2 regions of the Metallumcola ferriviriculae genome follow, and region 1 is predicted to be linked to the other one. Evidence: predicted binding sites of a transcription regulator. Region 1 holds the regulator's gene; the other holds the start of a gene.
What was found. The regulator HrcA, encoded in region 1, represses chaperone genes, less so after heat shock. The targets are predictions, from matches to a motif close to TGTTAGCACTCANCNNNGNTGAGTGCTAACA.

Region 1 (12,358 bases):
ATAAATCCCTGATCAGTGACCACATCTATTGGTTCTCCCTCAAGATCCACGGTGCCCGCTGGCCTTAGGGGTGTCCGTGCCCTTCCTTCCTTTCCAAGATAAGTCTCCCCTTTTTCATCTGATGAAAGGTAGCCGCTACTGCGTTCCTGCTTATCACTTAGAATAAACCTCTGCCACCACCTGCGCGTTGGTAAAAACCGAATACTAACGAGGAGCAAAGCAATACTGCCCACCACAGCCACCAGCAAGGAAGTGATGGCCTGACTGACACTAACTGAAGCTAAGAATATGCTCACTATCAGCATCAGGATGCCGCCAATCCCGGCAATGCCAAAACCTGGAATAACCAGGATTTCCATAGCCAACAGGATCAAACCGACCAAAAACATTAAAACCGCTTCAGCGCCTGACGCACCAGCCAAGTAATGCCCCCCAAAAAACAGAGCCATAGCTAGCATCCCGATAGTACCTGCCACCCCAAAACCTACGGTTAAGACCTCCAGCAACAGCCCAGCCATACCCACCATCAGCAGTATCGGGCTGATATAAGGGTGAGTCGTCCAACGGGCTAAGCGTTCGGCAATCGTTCCCTGACGCACCGTTATTTGTGCGTCGCCATAGTTGAATTCTTCTAAAGCCTCCTGGCGGCTTGCCACCACCGCATCCACCATGCCGGTTTCCCTTGCTTGGCTGTGGGTCAAAGTAAGTAGTTTCCCCTTTGCCACCAAACCAGGAATTTCAATATCGGCATCACTCATAGCCCCAGCGATTTTGGGGTCACGACCGTTAGCCTGAGCCGCGGCAGCCAGCTTCTTCGTCCAGGCAGAGACAATTTTTTCATCCGCCTTTTCGGAACCCTGGCGTGGTTCCGCAGCGCCGATTGTCCCCCCGGGTACTATCGCAATCTGCTTTGTTGAAAATGCAATCAACGCACCCGCAGACAGGGCATCTCCGGAAATAAAGCTAATAGTGGGTATCCGTGTCGCAGTTAGTTTTTTGCTAATATTCATAGCAGCATCAATTGCACCACCGGGGGTATCTATCTCCAGCATAATAGCTCTGGCGTCAAGCTTCTCCGCTTCGGCAATGCCGGCACCAATCTGCTGAGACAGACCTTTACTGATGACACCATTTACCGGTATCACATAAACCAGGTTACTTGCCGCATAAACTGGAATTATCGTTAAGATAAAAATGAGAACAGCAGTTAAAGCAGTCACTATTTTTTTAACCCGCATAGCTCGATCCCCCTCATTTTAATGTACCCATTCTTCATCCTTTAATTTCAGAGCCCTGCTGACAAACTTAACTTTTTCTTTCCCAGCGCCAACGCCGGGTTTCTTCCGCAGTAAATATGGATATTAGAAAAAGCCTGGCATAGATTATTATGCCAGGCCTCTGGTATCATGATAGCAACTCCTGCACTATTTTGTTAACTAATTTGCCATCCGCTTTTCCCTTAACTTTCGGCATCATCGCACCCATTACCTTGCCCATATCTTTGGGTCCTTGGGCACCGACAGCTTCAATAGTTTCTTCAGCCAGACGGCGCACTTCTCCCTCGCCCAACTGTTCCGGCAAATACCGCTTAAGTATGGCAATCTCTTGGTGCAGCTGCTCTACCTGGTCCTCGCGGTCCGCTTTCTCGTATTCGACGAGCGACTCCTGCCGCATTTTAATTCCCTTGACAATTATCTCAATGATGTCATCGTCGGATATTTCGACTTTTGCATCGATTTCCTTGTTCTTAATTGCCGCCATGACCATGCGCAGGGTTGTCAGTTCCAACTTCCCCGCTTGTCGAGCCTTCATTGCAATTTTTACATCTGCAACTAATTTTTCACGTAGGGACATTCCCGTCCCTCCTTATTTGACGCGGCGTTTCTTTTTTCTTGCCGCCTCTGCTTTTTTCTTACGCTTTACACTAGGTTTGTCATAATGCTCGTGTTTACGTGCTTCTGAAAGCACGCCAGATTTAGCGCAAGAACGCTTAAAGCGTCTTAACGCACTGTCCAGGGATTCGTTTTTCTTCACCCGTACTTCTGCCAACGTTATCCCTCCCCTCCGCAACCATGGGAGGCACAAAGAGAATTACACTTTGTACCTAGTTTAAAATTATACTACAGCTACCCTTTTACCGTCAAGACTATGCTGAAGGACGGGTGCCAAGTTGTTTGCCTCCAAGCAAATGAAAGTGCAGATGGTAAACCACCTGTCCTCCGTATTCCTTGCAATTGTTTACCAACCTAAAACCATCCTTGGCAATACCAATTTTTTCTGCTACTTTCACTGCGGTTAAATGCAAATGCCCGATAAGTTCTTTATCTTCGGACTCTATTGCAGTAAGGTCACTGATATGTTTTTTAGGAATGAGTAAAATATGCACAGGGGTAACTGGATTAATATCTTTGAATGCTATAACTTGGTCATCTTCATAAACAATTTCCGCCGGAATTTCTTTCGCCACAATCTTACAAAACAAACAATCACTCATTTAGGCACCTCCTTTCGGGTCTCCGAAGAGATATCCGTCTAATGTCTCAGTTGGTACTACGGTAACAAATGAGCCGCGCATCTTCTCCCCACCCGGGAAACGAACTTTTAAGTAGTTTGGCGTATGCCCTTCACCATAATCTCCCTGCTGCTCCACCAGTACCGCCAAAGGGGCCCCTAGAAAATTCCCGGCATAGTCCGCCCATAGTTCTTTCCCCAAAGCAATCATCTGCCTGCTGCGCGCTTCCTTAACGTCAGGAGGTATCTGATTGTTATAGCGAGCGGCAGGGGTCCCCTGTCGTGGTGAATACTTAAATACGTGCAGTTCACTAAAGCGAAGCTTTCTGATAAATTCCAGCGATTGCCTAAATAGCGAATCAGTCTCGCCGGGGAAACCCACCATAATATCCGTTGTAATTGCTGCGTCAGGCCGATGCCGGCGAATTTCGGTTACCAAGCGCTGATAATAAGCGGTATTATAGGGACGACGCATAGCCTCAAGGATTGTATCGGAACCGCTCTGCAAAGGAATATGATAATGCGGGCAGATGATATCCTCCCGTGTAAGCGTAGCCAATAATTCGGGGGTGACTTCGTTGGGATCTACCGAACTAACCCTTAAACGCTTAAGCCCCGAAACCTTTATTAACTGCTTTAAAAGAGCGTTAAGGTCGGTTCCTGTTAAATCTTGACCATAGGCACCGATATGAATACCGGTCAGCACCACTTCTTTAAATCCTTTTTGAACCAAAGTTTTTACCGCATCGACACTTTCTGCTATGGGTCTACTGCGCACTGGTCCCCTGGCATGGGGAACAATGCAATATGTACAAAACTGCTGACACCCCTCTTGAATTTTTAAAAAAGCCCTTACCGTAGAAGCCCTGGCAAACGGCAAATCTTCAAACTCTGTAAGCTCCTTACGGGGACCTACTAAGCTTATGGGCGACCCTTTTTGTGCTTCCTCCACCAACTCAACTATCCGCGACCGTTCTTTGGTGCCTATAACCAAATCAACCCCGGCTATATCTAATATATCACCGGGTGATGTCTGGGCGTAACACCCTGTGACCGCCACCACTGCATCCGGGTTTTGCCGCACGGCCCGGCGAATCATCTGCCGGGATTTCCGATCCCCCAGATGAGTAACTGTACAAGTATGTATTACATAAACATCCGCTTGATCATGAAAGGATACTATCTTATAGCCCGCATTATTAAAAAGATCCTTTATTGCTTCCCCTTCATGCTGGTTAACTTTGCACCCTAACACATAAACTGCTGCCTTCTTTACCACCTGCTTGTCCTCCTAAATCACCCAGCCGATGCATTATCACAGCTAATACTGCCATGGCGGCAGTCTCAGTACGCAAAATGCGCTGGCCTAAGGTTACCGGAACAGCACCGTGGCGCCGGGCCAGGTCTACTTCTCCCGTCGTCAACCCGCCTTCAGGGCCGATAATGTAGGCAACACGCGCAGTACTTTTAAGCTCTGCTAACCAATGACCTAAAGAATGCCCGGTTTCCTCTTCCCATGGTACTGTCAACGAACAACCGTGAGGCAGCTGCATCAGGGCTTCTGTCAACGTACACGGTGCAGCAATTTGCGGCACTCTAGACCTGCCGCATTGTTTCGCTGCCTCAAGCGCTATTCTCTGCCAGCGTTGTGCCCGTTTTGCTGCTTTATTCTCTTTCAGCCGTACCACGGAGCGTTCCATCTCCACCGGTATAATTTTTCCAATACCCAGCTCAGTATTCTTTTGAATGATTAATTCCATTTTATCACTTTTGGGGATTCCTTGAAGCAATATTATTTCCACCGGCGGTTCTCCGGTGGGCAGGGTTGTTTCAATCCGGGCGTAAGCATCATCCGGGGCTATGGTTTCCAGTACAGCTGCAAAACGCTGACCCTCACCATCAGCCACAGTCACCCTATCACCAATACCTAGGCGTAGTACTTTTAACAGGTGATGGGCTTCGGCACCGGTAATGGCAATCATATCACCATTAATTGCTTCAGGTGTAACAAAAAATTGGTGCATATTAGTCCGCCTTTCTGACTACCAATGCCACCCAGCCCTCCTGATGGAGCACTGTCTCGATAATAAAACCCTTGGCTTGCAGATATTCAACCACTTCATCGCCTCTATCATCAATTATACCCGAAGCAATAAAGAGGCCCTCGCTTTCAAGTCTCTGCCATACCTGCCCGGCTAAATCCATAATGACATCAGCAATAATATTAGCCACCACTAAATCAGCCTGGCTTTCCACATCTACCAATAAGTTGCCCGGTCGAACCTGCACCCTAGAAGATACTGCGTTTATTTCCACATTCGCTGCAGCTACTTTTAACGCCAATGGATCAATATCAATGGCCAGCACCTGTTCCGCACCCAGTTTGGCCGCGGCAATTGCCAGTACACCTGACCCCGCTCCCACATCTATCACCCGGGCACCCGTGGGTAAATATTGCTCTAAAGCCCGAATACTCATGACAGTGGTAGGGTGGGTGCCGGTGCCAAAAGCCATCCCCGGATCTAATTCAATAACCTTTTCATTGCCCTCAAGCTGATATTGTTCCCAAGTTGGTTTAATCACTATTCTTTCTGAAACCTTAACCGGTTTATAAAACCTCTTCCAAGCATTGGCCCAGTCTGACTCTTTTACCTCGGTTAAAGCGATTTCGGCGCGGTAATCATCAAAATATTCCGCCAAGTTATCCAGACCCTGGCGAATGCGCAGAAGGGATTGAGGCAGACGGTCATCCTTCAGCAGGTAGCCCTTTACCACTACTGATTCTGCTTCCACCATCGCCAACGGCAGCTCATAGTAGTCCCACTTTTTCTCCTTCAAGTAGGAGTTAACCACGCGCGGGTCCTCTATTACCACTCCCGCCGCTCCGGCCTGATAAAAAAGATCAGTTACGGATTCCATGGCATCTTCTGTAGTGGTAATGGATATTTCCTGCCATTCCATAAAATTTACACCTGCCCCTTCTAGCCCATAAACGCATCTTTTACCTTACCAAAAAAACCTTTTTCCCTGGCTCGGTGATTTTTCTTGGTACAAGTGCGGTCAAACTGCTGCAGTAGTTCCTTTTGACTGTCTGATAAGTGGTTAGGGGTAATCAGACGTACTTTTACATGCTGGTCCCCCCGGCCATATCCCTGCAGCCGAGGAATACCTTTTCCTTTAAGTCGAAAGCTAGTCCCCGTCTGGGTACCTTCAGGTATCTTAAGGTTAACCTTTCCATCCAGTGTCGGTACTTCAATGTCACAGCCCAAAGTTGCCTGAGCAAAGGTAATGGGCTGTTCATAAATGACATCATTACCCTCCCGGCTAAAGTCTTTGTGCGGCTTTACCTTCAAAAAGACATATAAGTCCCCGGGAGGACCACCGTTAAGACCGCTTTCACCGGCAGCAGATACCCTCATCCGTGAGCCGTTATCCACTCCAGCAGGAACCCCGACCTTTACCTTACGCTCTTGGCGAACCCGTCCCTGGCCGCGACACTGCTGACATGGGTTTTTATTAATCTTTCCTTCGCCACTACAGTTATGGCAAGTCTTGACTGTCTGAAAGACACCGAAAGGAGTCTTTTGGCCAACCCGAATCTGACCGCTGCCTTTACACATACTGCACGTTTCCGGCTTAGTGCCGGGTTCTGCACCACTGCCGCCGCATTCCTGACAGGTTTCTAACCTGGGTACTACTATTTCTCTTTCCACTCCGAATGCAGCCTCTTCAAAGGTAATTTCCATTTGCGTCTTTAAATCAGCCCCTTGGCGGGGACTATTGCGGCGAGAGCGGCCATCTCCGGAACCGCCGCCGAAAAATATGTCAAAGATATCGCCAAAACCGGAGAAATCCCCGGCATCGCCGCCGAACCCGCCATAACCATTGTTATCAGTTCCGGCATGACCAAATTGGTCATACCGGGCCCGCTTATCGGCATCACTCAGCACCTCATACGCTTCTTTGGCTTCCTTGAACCTCTGCTCCGCTTCCTTATCTCCAGGATTAACATCAGGATGGTACTGGCGAGCAAGTCCCCTGTATGCTTTTTTTACTTCAGATGGGTCGGCGTCTTGGGAGACGCCGAGCACCTCATAATAATCTCGCTTGGACATGGAAAACCCCCACTGGTCTTATTCTTTTTTGTCGTCTTCATCCACTTCCTGATATTCGGCATCAACTACATTATCTTCTTCCTTTTGTTGTGCGGCATCGGATTCATCAGCTTGCTGAGCCTGTTGTGCCTGCTCATATACTCTGGAAGAAAGCGTGAATAGCACCTCGTTCAATGCCTCTGTTTTCGCCTTAATTTCTTCAATATCATCTTGCTCCAAAGCTGCCTTCAAATCTGCCTGGGCTTTCTCTATACTCTCCTTTTCCCCTGCTTCAACCTTGTCGCCTAACTCTTTCAACGTTTGTTCGGATTGATATAGCAAAGAATCTCCTTGGTTCTTGGCGTCCACCTTTTCCTTGCGTTTGGCATCCTCTTCCGCGAATTTTTCAGCGTTCTTTACCATTTCTTCTACTTCGGCATCATCAAGACCGCTGGATGATTTAATGGTAATATCCTGTGCTTTACCGGTACCTAGGTCCTTAGCGGTAACATGAACAATCCCGTTGGCATCGATATCAAATTTCACTTCAATTTGGGGCACGCCCCGGGGTGCCGGCGGAATACCGGTTAACTGGAAGCGGCCTAATGTTTTGTTATCAGCAGCAAATTTCCTCTCACCCTGCAGTACGTGAATATCTACCGCGGTCTGGCTGTCTGCCGCTGTAGAGAATATCTGGCTCTTAGATGTAGGAATAGTAGTGTTGCGTTCTATCAAGATCGTAAAGACGCCTCCTAATGTTTCAATCCCCAATGTGAGCGGTGTCACGTCAAGCAGCAGCACATCTTTTACCTCACCAGCCAAAACACCGGCCTGAATAGCAGCACCTAAAGCGACACATTCGTCAGGGTTAACACCCTTATGGGGGTCTTGACCCAGAACTTTCTTAATCGCTTCCTGAACCGCAGGGATACGAGTGGAACCACCTACTAAAATCACCCGGTCAATAGCATCCGCTTTTAAACCGGCATCACTTAATGCCTGACGGGTGGGTCCCATGGTTTTTTCCACTAAATCAGCGGTAATTTCGTCAAACTTTGCCCGTGTCAATGTTATATCCAAGTGCTGCGGGCCCTCCTGAGTTGCAGTAATAAAGGGCAAGTTAATATTAGTAGAGGTAACGCTTGACAGTTCATGCTTGGCCTTCTCTGCAGCTTCTTTCAAACGCTGGATGGCCATCTTATCTTTAGACAAATCTATCCCGTGAGATTTCTTAAACTCCTGCACCAACTGATCCATAACGCGCTGGTCGAAATCGTCTCCGCCCAGACGGTTATTACCGCTGGTGGCTTTCACTTCGAATACTCCTTCGCCCAGTTCCAAAATGGAAACATCAAAGGTACCGCCACCTAGGTCATAGACCAGAATAGTCTGGTCTTCGCCCTTCTCAAGGCCGTAGGCCAGAGAAGCGGCAGTTGGCTCGTTGATGATACGCAGCACTTCCAAGCCGGTAATCTTACCCGCATCTTTAGTCGCTTGCCGCTGGCTATCAGTAAAATACGCCGGCACCGTAATTACTGCCTGGGTGACCTTCTCACCCAAATAACTTTCTGCGTCAGTTTTTAATTTTTGTAGAACCATCGCAGAAATTTCCTGGGGTGTATAATCCTTATCGCCGATTTTCACCTTATAGTCAGTACCCATATGCCGCTTAATTGAAGTAACAGTGCGGTCAGGATTGGTAATGGACTGACGTTTGGCCACCTGTCCGACCAGCCGCTCTTCATCCTTTGAAAACGCCACCACTGACGGCGTGGTACGGTTGCCCTCCGCGTTAGGGATTACTACCGCCTCACCGCCCTCCATTACAGCCATACATGAGTTAGTTGTGCCCAAATCAATGCCTATTACTTTACCCATTTGATATCTACCTCCTTAGTGTCATATATAATTTAGATTAATTATTGGCCACTTTTACCATGGCCGGGCGAACTACTTTATCCTTTAATTTATAACCTTTTTGCATCACTTCTATAACCATATTGTCAGGACATTCATCATTTTTCACCTGCATGACTGCTTCGTGAAAATTTGGGTCAAAGTCCTGCCCTTCTGTTTCAATTTCCACCAAACCCTCCTGTTCCAAAATACCCACAAGTTGTTTATAAATCATCTCTATGCCGGCTTTAAAACTTTGGCTTTGCGAATCGTCGCTGGAAAGCGCCCGCTCAAAATTATCAATTACCGGCAGTAATTTTTCTATTAAACTTTGAGATGCATACCGCATAAATTCCTGCTGTTCTTTGCGGCTGCGTTTACGAAAGTTGTCAAAGTCTGCCTGTAACCTGAGAAAGTTACGGTTAAGTTCTTCCTTTTCCGCAATCACTTGCTCTAACTGCTGATGTGCATCAAAAGAATCGTCGTCAATGTCTGATTGTCCCTGCTGTAGCTCCTCTTCCACCCCAACCCCAGCGTCTTCATTTAAACTATGTAGATCATCCTCCTTTTGTTTAGTGCTATTCGTATCCTCTTTCAGCATAGTCATCACCTCACCTTAATATCATACCTATTTCTTTGCCTGCAAAAATAAGGGACTAGAATAACGGCCACAATAAAAATCGATAACCGCCGCCCGCCCAATTTAATAACCAATAATGTTTACTGTCGCACATTAATTAAAAAGATTGTGGTATGCGTCTATCCTGATATTTCCTTTACCAGATACCATGTCAAAACTAAACGGCACTTCATTACCATAGCATATGTAGAGCAGCGAAAGACTGCTCAGTCACATAGTTAATCGACGGATTAGTAATAATCCTTAAGGACCAAAGATAATTTACCCGTGACCAACTGCACTAATGCTATCGCTTTAGAATAAGTCATGCGGGTAGGCCCCAGCAGCCCGATGGTCCCCGCCGCTTCGCCGTCGATATGGTATGTGGCAGTAATAATACTGCACTGGTCAATACCCTGTTGTTTATTTTCCCCACCTATCTTTATTGCTAACCCCGTTCCCGAATGTCCGGTTAGGAGCTGCTTGACCATGGATTTTTCCTCCAAACTGGTCAACAATAATCTCAGCTTATCCACATCGTGAAATTCTGGTTGATTCAATATATTTACAGTTCCATCCAGGTGAATTTGCTCCCGAGAATAGTTGAGCAGCACACCCATAATTCGCTGCAGCACCATCTTTTCCCGTACCATGTCGCCGTATATCTCCTGAAACATTTCTGTTTTAAGCTGTTGGATAGCATGCCCCTCCAGCTTGCTATTTAAAATATTGGTGATTCTCTCTAAGTCGGACAATTTAATGTCTTCAGGTATCTTAATGGTCCGATGCTGCACCATCCCCCCCTGAAACACAACCACCATTAAAGCCCGGCCCGGCGAGAGCCACATTAGCCTAACATCCTTGATATAATTCTTCTTTAGCTGCGGGCCCATGACTAGAGCCACATAATTGGTTACCTGCGATAAGAGCTGCCCAGTGCGTTCCACTATTTCTTCAATTTGTTCAACCTTCTCCGCATAACGCTTCCCGACATATTCAATTTCACCCTGGCTCATCTGGTACGAATCCATCAACCAATCGACATAGTAACGATAACCCTTATCTGAAGGAATCCTACCGGAGGAAGTATGGGGCTGCTCAATAAAACCCAGCTCCTCCAAATCAGACATTTCATTACGGATAGTTGCGGGGCTCACACCCAACTCGTATTTTCGCGCTATAGTCCTGGAACCAACAGGTTCGGCCGTTTCAATGTAATTTTTGATAATGGCCTCTAATATCTCCTTTTTACGTTGCTCCATGCGCTGCTCCCACCTTCTTGTTAGCACTCATGCTTGTTGAGTGCTAAGTTTTTACACCTAAAAAGTATCATTAACCCAGTGGTTTGTCAAGAGGCATTATTACAAGGGACAACCTGTTACTTAATTTAAACAAACGCGACAAACACTTCATTGGCCACGGCAAATGCCTCCGTAGGGATAAAAATCCGCCCCTGTTTCTCTTCCAGCAGGTCTCGGGCTGTCAGTGAAGCCAGCTTATTACCAAATATTTCCTCAAGGGAAAGGTGGAAACGGCTGAAAAAGTCTTCCCGGCTAATACCTTCAACCAAGCGCAATCCCATAATCATATATTCTATCATCTCTTCTTTATCATCAAGGTATAACAATTCCTCGCGAGCAAGTTTTCTTTCCTTTAAATTTAAGATATACTCAGCCAAACTACCGCTATTAGTCCAGCGGGTGTGTTCCATGAAAGAGGCGGCAGCTACACCTACCCCCAAATATGGGCGCAACTTCCAATATGTCAGGTTATGCCTCGCTTCAAAACCTTGTAAAGCGAAATTTGAAATCTCATAGTGCCGGTAGCCCCGCTCGGCCAAAAATGTTCTGGCCAATAGATACATCTCTGCCTGTTCATCATCTCCCGGCAGTACTAGCTGGCCCGCTTCCTCCATATCCCCCCAAGCAGTACCAGGAGAAAGCTTTAACCCATAGACCGATAAATGCTGGGGGCGAATATCTGCCGCTTGGACCAAAGTCTTGCGCCACTGGGTTAGGGACTGCCCCGGCAAACCATAGATCAAATCCAGCCCTATATTGGTAAAACCGGCCTCCCGGGCCCATACTGTTACATTAATTACATCCTTCCATGAATGTCCCCGGCCCATGTCAGCAAGCAGGTCATTCGCAGCGGTCTGGGCACCGATAGAAAGACGGTTTATACCCAAACTGCGATAAGTGGCCAATTTTTCTTTATCCAATGTTTCAGGATTAGCTTCTATGGTAATTTCAGCGCTCTTGGCAAGCAGAAAAAAACTATTTATCCTAGCAAGAATGTCTTTGATATGAGTTTCTGGCAAGAGACTGGGAGTACCACCGCCTAAATAGACCGTATCAACATCAATCTGGCCGTACTGCCGACTCAACAATTCCATTTCCCGACCTAGAGCAAAGATATACTCACTAAATTTGTGAGACTTCCCCGCCGGGTAAGAAATAAAGTCACAGTAGCGGCACTTGGTGGTACAAAACGGTATATGGATGTAAAGGGAAATACCCATAAACTCACCCCTAACAGAACAAAAACATTGGATGCCTTTCGGCATTTAAAGGTATGGTAAAAAAATTAGCTAAGCCATTAATTTCCTAAACATCGAAAAGAAGGTGCCTGAAGTAGAATACGGGCAGTTCCCGCTAATCACATCAAACACCTCCCTCTAATTGATTTCTAGTCTATACTAAGCACAGCCATGAAAGCTTCCTGGGGTATTTCCACATTACCCACCTGTTTCATGCGCTTTTTACCTTCTTTTTGTTTCTCAAGCAGTTTTTTCTTCCGGGTAATATCACCGCCATAACATTTGTCCAGTACATTTTTCCGCAGTGCCTTTACCGTCACTCGAGCAATTACTTTATTGCCAATAGCGGCCTGAATAGGGATCTCGAACATTTGTCTGGGAATTAATTCCTTAAGTTTACTGGTGAGGTTGCGACCACGGTAGTACGCTTTGTCACGATGAACGATACAAGATAAGGCATCTACTACTTCACCATTAATTAATATATCCAGTTTCACCAAGTTACTTTCCCGATAGGCCGTCAATTCATAATCCAAGGAGGCATATCCTCGGGTTCGGGATTTCAGCTGGTCATAAAAATCATAAATAATTTCACTAAGCGGTAGATAGTAGGTGAGGATTACCCTTAATTCCGAAAGATATTCCATGGTTTCATAGCGACCGCGTTTTTCCTGGCAAAGCTCCATCACCGGTCCCACA
Region 2 (12,358 bases), 1.3 Mb from region 1:
CCCGTTGCCGCAGTGGCACGCCAATGTATCCGCCGCCTGTCTGCCACACCGGTACCCTCAATTAAAATCTCATCTCCCCCAGAGTAAAACTGCCTTATGTTGACCTGTTGGATGCGGGGGTAAACCCACATGGAGTCTGCCAATATTAATTTTCTTCTCCACTTAAAAAAACCCAACGGGTCCTGCCAATGTAATTTTATCCTAGGAGCATCATAAAAGCCTCGACGGTTAACTATTAACTGTAATTCATTACTCCCAATTTGCTTGATTACCATTTTGCCGGTCTTCGCTTCGCCTTCCATGGAAAAATTATGGGGAACGAACCTCAGCAAACGTAACTGCTTGACCTTTACAGCAGTCGATGCCATTCTCACCGCTTCCAACATACCTAATGGGCAAACCTGTACCATTATACCGGCTAGGTATGCGACTAATATATCCATAGTAATAACTAATGCCACAGCCCCTACAAATGGCAACGCCTGCTGACCCATACCCAGTCTCGACAACAGTAAGCTGACTATCGCAAGCCATAGTAGGGTAACCGGCAGTTTCAGTCTCATAATTAACCTACCACCGGTACAGTTATCAAGGTAAGTGCCTCTTCCACCAAATACTTAGCCTGAACCCCGCCAAATGCCAACTCATCTTTTAAGAATAAGCGGTGGGAGAGCGCCTCTGATGCAACTGCTTTAACATCATCCGGCAGGGTATAGCTGCGCCCATGAAGCAGGGCCCAAGCCCGAGAAAGTTGGTAAACATCCAATGTGGCCCGCGGGCTGAGTCCTACCCTCAATTGATTATCGTGTCTCAATTTTTGGACCAGTTTCACCATATACTCCTTAACACTTTGTTCCACATATATTTTCGTGACCGCCTCTTGTGCCGCAATAACCTCTTTGGCATCTATCACCTGTTCTACTTCGTCCAAGGGATTACTGCCTTGCCATAAATCCAGCATATTCAGTTCCTGTGAAATATCAGGGTAACCCAGCGAAACTGTCACCATAAACCTGTCCAACAATCCTTCAGCAAGAGGAAATGTACCTGCCAGATCTAATGGGTTTTGGGTAGCAATAACGCAAAATGGCTCGTTCAATTGATAACTTTCTTCACCTACCGTCACCTGTTTTTCTTCCATGGCTTCCAGCAACCCGGACTGGGCTCGGGGATTACCGCGATTAATCTCATCCACCAGTACCAAATTAGACATAATTGGCCCGGGTACAAACTTAAATTCACCCTCCTGGGTGTAAATATCTACGCCGGTAATATCACCGGGCAAAATATCTGCATTGAATTGGATACGGGAAAACTTGCATCCTATCGACCGGGACAACGCCTTGGCGAGCATGGTTTTTCCCACACCTGGCTTGTCCTCCAACAAGACATGACCGCGAGCCACAACTGCTGCCAAGACCATTTTGGCAGCATCATTTCTGCCCACAAGCACCTTGTTTATATTTTTTAATACCGCTTCTAATTTTGTATGCAATTCGTTATCCATAGTTTTCACCTCAAATCCTCATACAATTATTCGACAATGGTATCACTAATCCTGCGCTGAATTAGAAAAAGGATAATGATGTCAGCCTTCAGAGCAAATCCTTGGTATCATTATAAGCAATACTGCTGCCGAAAAAATAAAAGAAGGCCGTGTCCCGACCTTCATACAATCCCTAATCACTTTCCGGTGGTTTAATGGTAAACTTTTTATTAAAATCCTTTAAATCTACCTCAATGCGCATGGTATCTTTGGGGTCTCTAAGACTTACGGCACTTATTTGGGCTTTAACTACTCTTTCGCTATGTCTATCAATCCAGAGGCGATAACTAAAATCCTGCCAATATTTTTCCAAGAAACCGTTGTTAACCACAGGGTTGCAGGTAATTATATGCAGCTTCTGGTGGTTATTCTTCTCAACCCCCTGGTACTGGATATTATTTACCTGAGTAAATCGGAAATTAGACATTGGGTTTATTTCCGTCATGAAAAGTTCTGGTTGAAATAACTCGCTTCCCGGAGTGACCATCCACTGTTGTGTTTTTGGATTTAATGAATAAGTAATATCGTCCACTTGGTACACTTCCACCTGCTGCCCCAGCATCGTTCCTTTGATATGAAAATTGTTCTTTTGTTTTTCCCCATTGATATCACTGAGTGCCCTCTTGTCTGTACCATCCAGTTCTAAGGATGCACTAACCTGGTAGCGGTAATTTCCCACTGCCAATGTGTTTTCCAAGGAGCTCGCCACCAACTCCTCTGGAATCACCCTTACTTCCTTAATATAGTATAAGTAACCACCCGAGACCACCGCTGCAACTAATAACACACCCCCTAGGATCAGCCAAAGTCGCTTAAGCCTAATTACCACGGCATCACATCCTTCCTCTTTCTTCCTAAATAAGTACGGTTGTGATTGTGTAATTATGAAGGTAATAAATACCAGCTGAAGTCCCAAATGGGAAAGAGGTAAAAGCAATAACTTGACAAAATGGTGCCTGACACCATTTTGTCAAGTTATTAGGCACGGCGCGGCAAACTTAGAATTCACTGTTATTTCCATTTAGGTGATACTTCTGTATCTTTCGATAAATTGTTGCCCGAGAAATACCCAATGCATCGGCCGCCTGCTGCTTACCTTCTTCCGTCCAACCGTATTCTTCTAAAGCACGTACAATGGCTTCCCGTTCCAATTCAGCCAAGGTCGGTACTTTGTTTTCCCCATGGGCACTCTTCTTGAAAACTTCTCGTTTGTTGGTATCTTCCCGCATCCGCGGCGGTAAACTCTCAGGAGTAATATGAGTTCCCTCCTCCAGGTTTATCGCGTATTCTATGGCATTTATCAGTTCTCGAACATTCCCCGGCCAAGGATACTTAAGACAAATCTCCTGCGCTGAATGGGTCAATCCTCTTATCTTCTTATCCATTAATTTACTGTATCGACGAGAAAAATAGTCTAAGAGCAGCAGGATGTCATCCTTTCTCTCTCGCAGCGGCGGTATTTCCAACGGTATGACATTAAGTCGATAATACAAATCCTCCCGGAACTGCCCCTTCTCCACCATGCTGCGTAAATCACTGTTAGTAGCAGCGATAATACGAATGTCCACGGGAATAACTTTTGTTCCGCCTACCCGTTCAATCTGTTTTTCCTGTAGTACCCGCAGCAACTTTGCTTGAAGGTAAAGAGACATATTGCCTATTTCATCTAAAAACAGAGTGCCGCCGCTAGCCAGCTCAATTTTCCCAGGCTTTCCGCCACGCCTTGCTCCGGTGAAGGCACCTTCATCATAACCAAAAAGTTCACTTTCTAGCAGCGGTTCCGGAATAGCGCCGCAGTTGATGGCAATAAATGGTTTATGACTGTGTGGACTGGCAGTATGAATTGCCCGGGCAAACACTTCTTTCCCCGTACCACTTTCCCCAACTATCAGCACCGTAGAATTGCTGCCGGCAATTTTCTTTGCTTTTTCCTTGACCTGTTGGATGGACTTACCCTGCCCGATTATACTATTGAAACCGATGCTGTTTTGCCGGTTTACGATTTGGTATGCAAGTTGTTGAGTTTCGCTAAAATCTCTAAAAGATGCCACCACACCTACTATCCGCTTATCCTCTGCCTTAATCGGCCTAGCGGTGCTAACAAAATGCAGCTGCTTATTTTGGAAGTTAAAATATATTTCCCTGGAAGAAAAGCCCTTACCCCCATGCATAACATCCAATAATGGCACGGACGGAATGAGATGCTGCAAATTCTTGCCAATAACTTCTTTCTTTTTGATACCAAACATTTTTTCTGCTGATTTGTTGAAGTGGGTAATTACCCCCTCCTGGTCCAACGCTAAAACACCCTCGTGCACCGAATCCACCAGGGCTTGCAGTTGGTTAGCCATAACAATTTTTTCAGCTACCATTTCCCGTTCCGCTACTTTACTGCCAATCAGGTCAGCCATCCGACCGATGAATTCCAAATGATTATTGGGCGCGGAACAAAGTGTTCGCTTCTGTTCCTCATCAAAAGCGATCAGGCTCATGGCGCCGATGACCTCAGCATTATTTACCTTGATAGGGTACACGATAGAGGCCATATAATAACAGTCCCCTTCAAGCGGACAGGAATTACAGATACTATGATGCCCGGCGTCCTTGATAAATACCGGTTTACTGGTTTTAATTACATGTTTATTAATAAGCCCCCTGCGCAGACGAGACCCTACATCGTTTCTAATTTTCCCAGTCCCCGCTACCCTTACCAAGTCTAGGTCCACAATTTCCACATCTACCTTCAAGACCGTGGCAATGGCTTCAGCCACCTTTTGTCCGTTTTCTTTAACCTGCTGTAACCTAGACATCGAACTAGCTGCTCCCCCTTTTGTAACATACTATTAACGTGAACACTAATAAGTCACCTTTTTATTCACCACAAAATGCTATTATCCTGCAGTATTTTTTGGGGATTAAAAAAAATATGGGGAAGGAGTACTCCTTCCCCATTATCCAGCTACAACTTTTCTAACTGCAGTTTTTTCGATTGCTCTGGCAGCATGCTCAAATCCGAGCGCCAGGGCTTTTTTATTCAGTTCTTCAGTCCCTTTGGGAACCCGGGCCAATACCGCCTCAGTTACCGCTTCCCTGGTTACTACACCTGTAATACCTACGACAGCGCCTAAAGCGATAATATTAGCAACTAGGGTTTTACCCATCTCTTCCTTTGCTAATTTGGTGATAGGCAGAGAATAAACCTTTGCCCCGGTTTCCGGGATACGCTCCACAAAAGTGCTATCTATTATTAATAATCCCTCTTTTCTCAAAGTTGATATATATTTATCGCATGCTTCCTGGGTCATAGCCAGCATAACTCCCGGCTCAGTAACTTTAGGGTAATCAATATCACCCTGGCAAATAATTACCTCAGCCTTACTGGCACCACCTCGTGCTTCGGGACCATAGCTTTGGGTCTGGACAGTATTCAAACCATCCTTAATTGCTGCCTCAGCTAAAATAATCCCTCCTAGAATTAAACCTTGACCCCCAGAACCGCTTAATCTTATTTCTTGAGCATTTTGCATGATATAACCTCCCCCAGTTATACATTAACAAGATTCTATTTTCTCCAATTTAAGCTTTTGCCTGAGCTCGCCGGATAACTTGCTCATAAGTTTCGGTGTATTCCGGCGCTGGTGTATCATGCAATACACCGATGGTAAACTTACCCTGCATTTGCTCCTCGGTTAACCTGGCAGCCGCACTTACTTTAACGGCCTGCTGCTTCTGCAGTTTAATCATCTCCGCCGGGTCGCCCGGCTTATTTTTTCTACCATAAGATGTTGGACATTGACTGATTGCCTCGACTACGGAAAAGCCCTTGTTTCTAGCTCCTTTAGCAATCAATTGCGTGAGCAGTTTAGCATGATAAGCCGTACCCCGGCCAACAAAAGTAGCTCCGGATGCAATGGCTAGTTGAGACAAATCAAAAGACCGCTCAATAGTACCATATGGTGCAGTGGTTGCCTTTTTAGCTTGCGGTGTCATGGGCGAATATTGCCCACCGGTCATACCATAGATGTTATTGTTAAAGACAATTGCCGTTAAGTCAATATTTCTCCTAGCGGCATGTATGAAATGGTTGCCGCCGATAGCGGTGCAATCGCCGTCCCCCATCACCACAAATACCTTCAACTCGGGTCTGGCCATCTTAATTCCCGTTGAAAAAGCAAGTGCACGCCCATGGGTCGTATGCAGAGTATTAAAATCCAAATATCCCGAAGCCCGTGATGAGCAGCCGATACCGGAAACCACTACGGTCTTATTCTGATCGTAACCCAATTCCTTAATCGCCCGGGTCATAGCACCTAATATGATACCGTGTCCACAACCGGGACACCAGATATGAGGCAGTTTTTCTAAACGATAGTATTCCTCAATTTGGGAAAACATCTTATAACACCTCCTGCACTTTAGCTACTATCTCTGCGGGTGTAATCAGTTCTCCATCATAACGGTTCAAAGGAATTACCGGTACTTTGCCGGCGGCTACCCTTTCAACTTCGCCCACCAACTGGCCCATGTTCATCTCAGGGACAACCAATGCTTTCACTCCGCCCAAGCGCTGTTTTAACCGTTCTACAGGAAAAGGCCAAATGGTAATGGGTCTGAATAAACCAGCCTTAATTCCCTTTTTCCTTAATTCCTTCACCGCTTTTTTAGCGGACCGGCCGACACTGCCGTAAGCAAATATTACTATTTCTGCGTCTTCCATCTCTGTTTCATCCACCATTATAATCTCGTCAGCATTATCAGCAAGTTTATTATGCAATCGATCCAAAAATTTCTTAATTCGTTCAGGGTTGTTACTGGGGAAACCGGTTTCATCGTGGACCAAGCCGGTAACATGATAACGGTAGCCATCCCCGAAGTTAGCCATGGGCGGCACGCCAGTTTCATCATCTTTATAAGCATAATAGCTTTCAGGGCCTACATCGGGTTTTTTGCGTTCAACAACTTCTATCTCTTCTGCCCGCGGCAGCTGCACCCGCTCCCGCATATGGCCAATCACCTCATCCATTAACAGGATTACCGGAATGCGGAATTTTTCCGATAAATTAAATGCTTTTACTGTAGCTTCAAAAGTTTCCTTTACCGATGCCGGAGCTAGAGTAATGATGGGGTGGTCACCGTGTGTACCCCAACGAGCCTGCATCACATCGCCCTGAGCCGGCGCAGTCGGTACCCCTGTGCTGGGTCCACCCCGCTGCACATTCAATACCACGCATGGCACTTCTGTCATGATGGCAAATCCTAAATTTTCCTGCTTTAAAGAAAAGCCCGGGCCGCTGGTAGCGGTGATAGATTTAAGTCCCGCCAGCGAAGCACCAATTACTGCTGCCATACCGGCGATTTCATCTTCCATTTGAATAAATTTACCACCAACCTTAGGTAATTCGGCGGCTAAGATTTCGGCTACTTCAGTAGATGGAGTGATCGGGTAGCCGGCAAAGAACTTTGCCCCAGCTGCCAATGCCCCTGCGGCACAAGCTTCATTTCCTTGCATCAATACGCCCAAGTCTTTTACCTCAGTCATTGCTGCCCACCTCCACGCTGATAGCATAATCGGGACAATGGGTTTCACAAATCCCACAGCCGATACATTTTTCCGGATAGGAAACCACTACCTTGCCCCGTTCATCAGCCTTTAACACTTGCTGGGGGCAAAGGGCTATGCAGATGCCGCATGCCTTACACCAATTTTTTTTCACCTTTATTTCAGTTGGTTCTAATGGGGATATTGTTCTTGCCATAAGATACCACCTCTAATTCTAGTAATTTTACTGTTTCTATAAATTCTTAGACCAACCTTTAAGCAGCTCTTCAGATACTCATCACCCTTGCATTTGGATACTTTAGCTTTCACTACTATCTCTAAGCAATATCTATGCCAAAGGTAACATATTCTAAAAATTTATACAATAAGCACTCTCCCTCACCTAAGGAGCAGCGGGCCCAAAGGCCGCAGCGTCAGCATTCCCGCGCGACTTATCGAAGAAATAAACTAACTAGTAGCCTACTGTGAATAACAGGGTTTTATGGCATCAATACACAATTAGCACTTTTTAAAAAAATTGTATCCCTGTATGTAAGCTCGCAAAATGAGACGAATTACTGAAAACCCTTGATTTTAATGATTTCTCATTTTGATACGAATATCATTTTGAGAGCCAATTACGTAGCTGAATTTTTTCCATGCCTTTTTCTTCCGCATAAATATACAAATTTTTCCTATAATTATAAAAAAATAAAACCCCATCCCGAAAAAGGATAGGGTTTAGAAGTAAATCTTATCTTACATCATTGGTGGCATTCCGCCGCCGGGCATTCCGCCCATAGCATTATCGTTTTCATCCGGAATGTCCGCAATTAAAGTTTCAGTCGTCAGCAGCATGGATGCGATACTTGCTGCGTGCTGCAGTGCAGAACGGGTAACCTTGGCAGGGTCAACAATTCCGGCAACAATCATATCTTCATATTGGCCGGTCATAGCGTTAAAACCAACACCCCTGTCGCCAGCCTTGACTTTTTCTACAATCACAGATCCTTCGGCACCAGCGTTAGCTGCAATTTGACGTATCGGCTCTTCCAAAGCTTTCTTAATAATGTTTACGCCGGTCATCTCGTCACCTTCAAGTACAATGCCATCCAAGGAAGGTAAGATATCAATAAAAGCTGTGCCACCGCCGGACACGATACCTTCTTCTACTGCGGCACGAGTAGCGGCTAAAGCGTCCTCAATACGCAGCTTCTTCTCTTTCATTTCAGTCTCTGTGGCGGCACCAACACCGATAACAGCTACCCCGCCCGCCAATTTCGCAAGACGCTCCTGCAGTTTCTCCTTGTCGAACTCCGAAGTAGACTCTTCATGCTGACGGCGAATTTGAGCAATACGCTTTTCAATTTCATCGCCAGAACCGCGGCCTTCCACGATGGTAGTATCTTCTTTACTGATAGTTATCTGACGAGCACGGCCCAGCATCTCTAAAGTAGTGTTTTCTAGCTTCAAGCCAAGTTCTTCGGAAATCACTTCACCACCGGTTAACACGGCGATATCCTGCAGCATTGCTTTTCTGCGATCACCGAAACCGGGAGCCTTCACGGCCACGGCAGTAAAGGTGCCTCTCAGCTTGTTAACTACCAAAGTAGGCAATGCTTCGCCGTCTACGTCTTCAGCAATAATAACCAATGCCTTACCGGATTGAACAACTTTCTCCAGTACCGGCAAGATATCGTTAACAGCAGAAATCTTCTTATCGGTAATCAAAACATACGGTTCTTCAAGCACAGCTTCCATTTTTTCAGTATCAGTTGCCATATAAGGAGATATGTAACCCCGGTCAAACTGCATACCTTCAACCACATCTAATGAAGTACCAATACTCTGGGATTCTTCAACAGTAATAACTCCGTCTTTTCCTACTTTTTCCATCGCTTCAGCAATCAAATGACCGATTTCAGCATCATTTGCGGAAATGGATGCTACTTGACCGATAGCTTCCTTGCTTTCAATAGGTTTGCTGACGGATTTCAATTCCTCGACTGCTTTTTCTACAGCTTTCTGGATACCTTTTTTCAAGACCATCGGGTTTGCACCGGCAGCCACATTCTTCAGACCTTCTCTGATAATAGCCTGCGCCAATAAAGTAGCAGTAGTAGTACCGTCACCGGCAACATCATTAGTTTTAGTAGCAACTTCTTTGACAAGCTGCGCTCCCATATTCTCTAAGGGATCCTCTAGTTCAATCTCCCGAGCAATAGTGACACCATCATTAGTGATAGTGGGAGAACCGAATTTCTTTTCTAAAACAACATTTCTACCCTTGGGACCAAGAGTAACCTTTACTGCTTCTGCAAGTGCATTTACGCCCCGCTCTAAGGCGTGACGAGCTTCCTCACGGAAAACAATCTGTTTAGCCAAATTAATTCCCTCCTTAAATTAAACCTTCTCTTTTTTATTGAACTTTTGCTAATATGTGTTCTCCAGCCAAAATTAAGTATTCCTTGCCATCCAGCTTTACCTCAGTGCCCGTATACTTGGAGTAGATTACCTTGTCGCCTTCTTTAACCTCCAAGGCTACCTTTTCACCATTTTCCAGCACACGACCGCTGCCTACTGCAACAACTTCGCCTTCCTGAGGCTTTTCCTTGGCAGTATCCGGCAAAACGATACCACTGACCGTTTTCTCCTCAGATTCTAACACCTTAATCACTACTTTGTCACCTAATGGCTTGATGTTCATTACAACAAACCCTCCTTCTATTATATGATATTTATTATTAGCACTCACCGCTAGTGAGTGCTAACATCCAACAATACTAATAATAATCAAGCTTTGGCTTCTATGCAAGTATTGTCTATGGCCATTTCACGAAACTATTGCCCGTTTACAGTCTATTTCCTCTTATTTCCTTGTTAAATCTATGCAAATCTTTATTTATCTTACATTAGCTGGGATTTTGACTAAAAAAACACTGAACGGCATTATTTATTGTTACCACCTCATGAAAAAATATTACCAATTAAGGTAAGTTTTATACAATCATCTCAAAAATTTCATCCCAAGTCCCATTTAGTGGCGCGTTGAGCAGTTCATTTGTTATATATTACTACCACATTCTCCAGTGTCACCTCGCAGAATCTCTATTCCATGTTTTAACGGCGGTAGAATCACATCCAAACATTCCTTTACCGCTTTGGGACTCCCCGGCAGATTAATAATCAATGTCTCGGCGCGGATGCCCGCAACCGCTCTAGAAAGCATAGCCCTGTCGGTAACCGCCAAACTACGCATACGCATCGCTTCCGGGATCCCCGGTACTAACCTTTCAACTATACTCATGGTTGCTTCGGGGGTTATGTCCCGAGGGCTCATACCGGTGCCCCCGGTGGTAAAAACCAAATCAAGCTTAAGTACATCAGCGCAATACTTCATTGACCTTACCAATTCAGTCTGCTCATCAGGGACAATAACGTAATGAATTACTTCCCCGCCTATCTGTCTGGCCATATCTTTAATTACCGGCGCGCTCTTATCTTCTCTTTCCCCCCGGGAACCCTTGTCACTTGCGGTAATGATGCCAACCTTAATCATCCTTCACCACCACCAATCCATCGCCTACCCTGACTTTCCCATCTTCAAGCACTTTGACAAATATCCCCTCTTTAGGCATAACACAGTCACCCGCCTGATAATAAATAGCGCAGCGGTCATGGCAGACCTTGCCTATTTGGGTCACCTCACAGAGCACTTCATCTCCTAATCTCACCTTGGTCCCCACCGGCAATTTTGCTACTTTTATGCCTTCGGTAGTGATGTTTTCCGCAAAATCCCCAGGGCCTACATCCAATCCCTTGTCCTGCATCTTTTTAATACTTTCCACAGCCAAAAGGCTTACCTGCCTATGCCAATCGCCGGCGTGGGCATCCCCCACTATGCCGTGATTAACCTGAAAAGCCGCTTCCCCTACATTTTTCTTACGTTCACCTTTCTTTTCACTGGTACACACCGCTATTATTTTCCCCACTCTTCTTCACCCTCTCGCTTAAAATGCCCGCTTTTACCGCCGCTTTTTTCCACTAACCGGACCGCCTCAATTATCATGGCTTTATCAACAGCCTTACACATATCATAAATAGTTAGTCCAGCAACCGACACCGCCGTTAGTGCTTCCATCTCCACCCCGGTTTTACCGGTGGTCCCCACCCGGGCCTCTATCTCCACCTTGGTTTCTTGTGAATTAATTTTGAAATCAACTTCGATAGAAGTGAGCATTAATGGATGACACATAGGTATAAGCTCCCCGGTTTTCTTGGCAGCCATAATCCCTGCCACCCGAGCTACCCCTAATACATCTCCTTTGGCTACTTGTCCCCGGGCAATGCGTTCTAAAGTTGCCTTCTTCATCATTACACTACCCCGCGCTACCGCAACCCGCCTGGTATCCCCCTTTTCAGAGACATCCACCATCCTTGCCCGTCCTTGCTCGTCAAAATGAGTAAGCTCCATCCTTTACCCCCCTATGGTATTCATCAACGAATTTTTATTCCATTCGCTGCTGCGGTATCCGGCAGGTTTATGCATTACCGCCTGTCCGAACAGTTCTACTAGTTCCGCTTCGGCAGCACCGTTTCGCAGCGGGCCTTTAATATCCAGGCTCTGTTCTTGCTGCAGACAATAGCGCAGCCGCCCGTCGGCAGTTAACCGCAGCCGATTACACCGAGCGCAGAAGTGTCTGCTGATAGCATGGATAAATCCTACAGTGCCGTGATACCCCTCCACTTTGAAGTAATCCGCCGGGCCGCCCCCGGCCAATTCGCCTTTCACCAATGAGTAGTCCTCACTAACTATTTTTTTAATCTCTTCAGCGGAAACAAACTCATCACTCAACCCGCCACCACATCCCATGGGCATAATTTCGATAAACCGCACGTGGATTGGCGCACTTTCAGTGAAACGAATAAAATCCCGCACCTCATCCAGGTTGAAATCCCGCTGAACCACCACATTTATCTTAACAGGAGTCAACCCCAAAGCTAGGGCCTTCTCAATCCCCACCAACACTCGGCCCAAGCTACCGCGTCGAGTAATTTCTTTGTACTTATGTTCCATCAAAGTATCCAAACTGATATTGACCCGCTTCAGGCCGGCCTCCTTTAGCTCTTCGGCCAGGTCAGCCAGTAAAATAGCATTGGTGGTAAGCGAAATGTCTTTTATCCCAGGCATCAAGCTTACTTTTTTTATCAACGTACTAACATCGCGTCTCACCAATGGTTCGCCACCGGTAATTCGCACCCTCCGAATACCA

Region 2: the regulator HrcA is predicted to act here: its motif matches at 9,828-9,858, upstream of groES (co-chaperone GroES).

What each region holds. Positions count from the first base shown of each region.
Region 1 covers NZ_CP121694.1:1,069,459-1,081,816, reverse strand. Annotated here, with positions in the region: gene MFMK1_RS05445 (NfeD family protein) at 1-1,238, opposite strand, end outside; gene MFMK1_RS05440 (GatB/YqeY domain-containing protein) at 1,405-1,854, opposite strand; gene rpsU (30S ribosomal protein S21) at 1,867-2,049, opposite strand; gene MFMK1_RS05430 (histidine triad nucleotide-binding protein) at 2,147-2,494, opposite strand; gene mtaB (tRNA (N(6)-L-threonylcarbamoyladenosine(37)-C(2))-methylthiotransferase MtaB) at 2,495-3,790, opposite strand; gene MFMK1_RS05420 (16S rRNA (uracil(1498)-N(3))-methyltransferase) at 3,747-4,535, opposite strand; gene prmA (50S ribosomal protein L11 methyltransferase) at 4,537-5,472, opposite strand; gene dnaJ (molecular chaperone DnaJ) at 5,493-6,626, opposite strand; gene dnaK (molecular chaperone DnaK) at 6,645-8,483, opposite strand; gene grpE (nucleotide exchange factor GrpE) at 8,521-9,102, opposite strand; gene hrcA (heat-inducible transcriptional repressor HrcA) at 9,372-10,382, opposite strand; gene hemW (radical SAM family heme chaperone HemW) at 10,508-11,641, opposite strand; gene lepA (translation elongation factor 4) at 11,809-12,358, opposite strand, start outside.
Region 2 covers NZ_CP121694.1:3,458,521-3,470,878, forward strand. Annotated here, with positions in the region: gene MFMK1_RS17085 (DUF58 domain-containing protein) at 1-563, opposite strand, end outside; gene MFMK1_RS17090 (AAA family ATPase) at 566-1,507, opposite strand; gene MFMK1_RS17095 (hypothetical protein) at 1,680-2,333, opposite strand; gene MFMK1_RS17100 (sigma-54 interaction domain-containing protein) at 2,545-4,356, opposite strand; gene MFMK1_RS17105 (2-oxoacid:acceptor oxidoreductase family protein) at 4,498-5,073, opposite strand; gene MFMK1_RS17110 (2-oxoacid:ferredoxin oxidoreductase subunit beta) at 5,123-5,941, opposite strand; gene MFMK1_RS17115 (2-oxoacid:acceptor oxidoreductase subunit alpha) at 5,943-7,085, opposite strand; gene MFMK1_RS17120 (4Fe-4S binding protein) at 7,078-7,302, opposite strand; gene groL (chaperonin GroEL) at 7,845-9,470, opposite strand; gene groES (co-chaperone GroES) at 9,505-9,792, opposite strand; gene MFMK1_RS17135 (MogA/MoaB family molybdenum cofactor biosynthesis protein) at 10,150-10,644, opposite strand; gene MFMK1_RS17140 (MOSC domain-containing protein) at 10,637-11,077, opposite strand; gene moaC (cyclic pyranopterin monophosphate synthase MoaC) at 11,065-11,559, opposite strand; gene moaA (GTP 3',8-cyclase MoaA) at 11,563-12,358, opposite strand, start outside.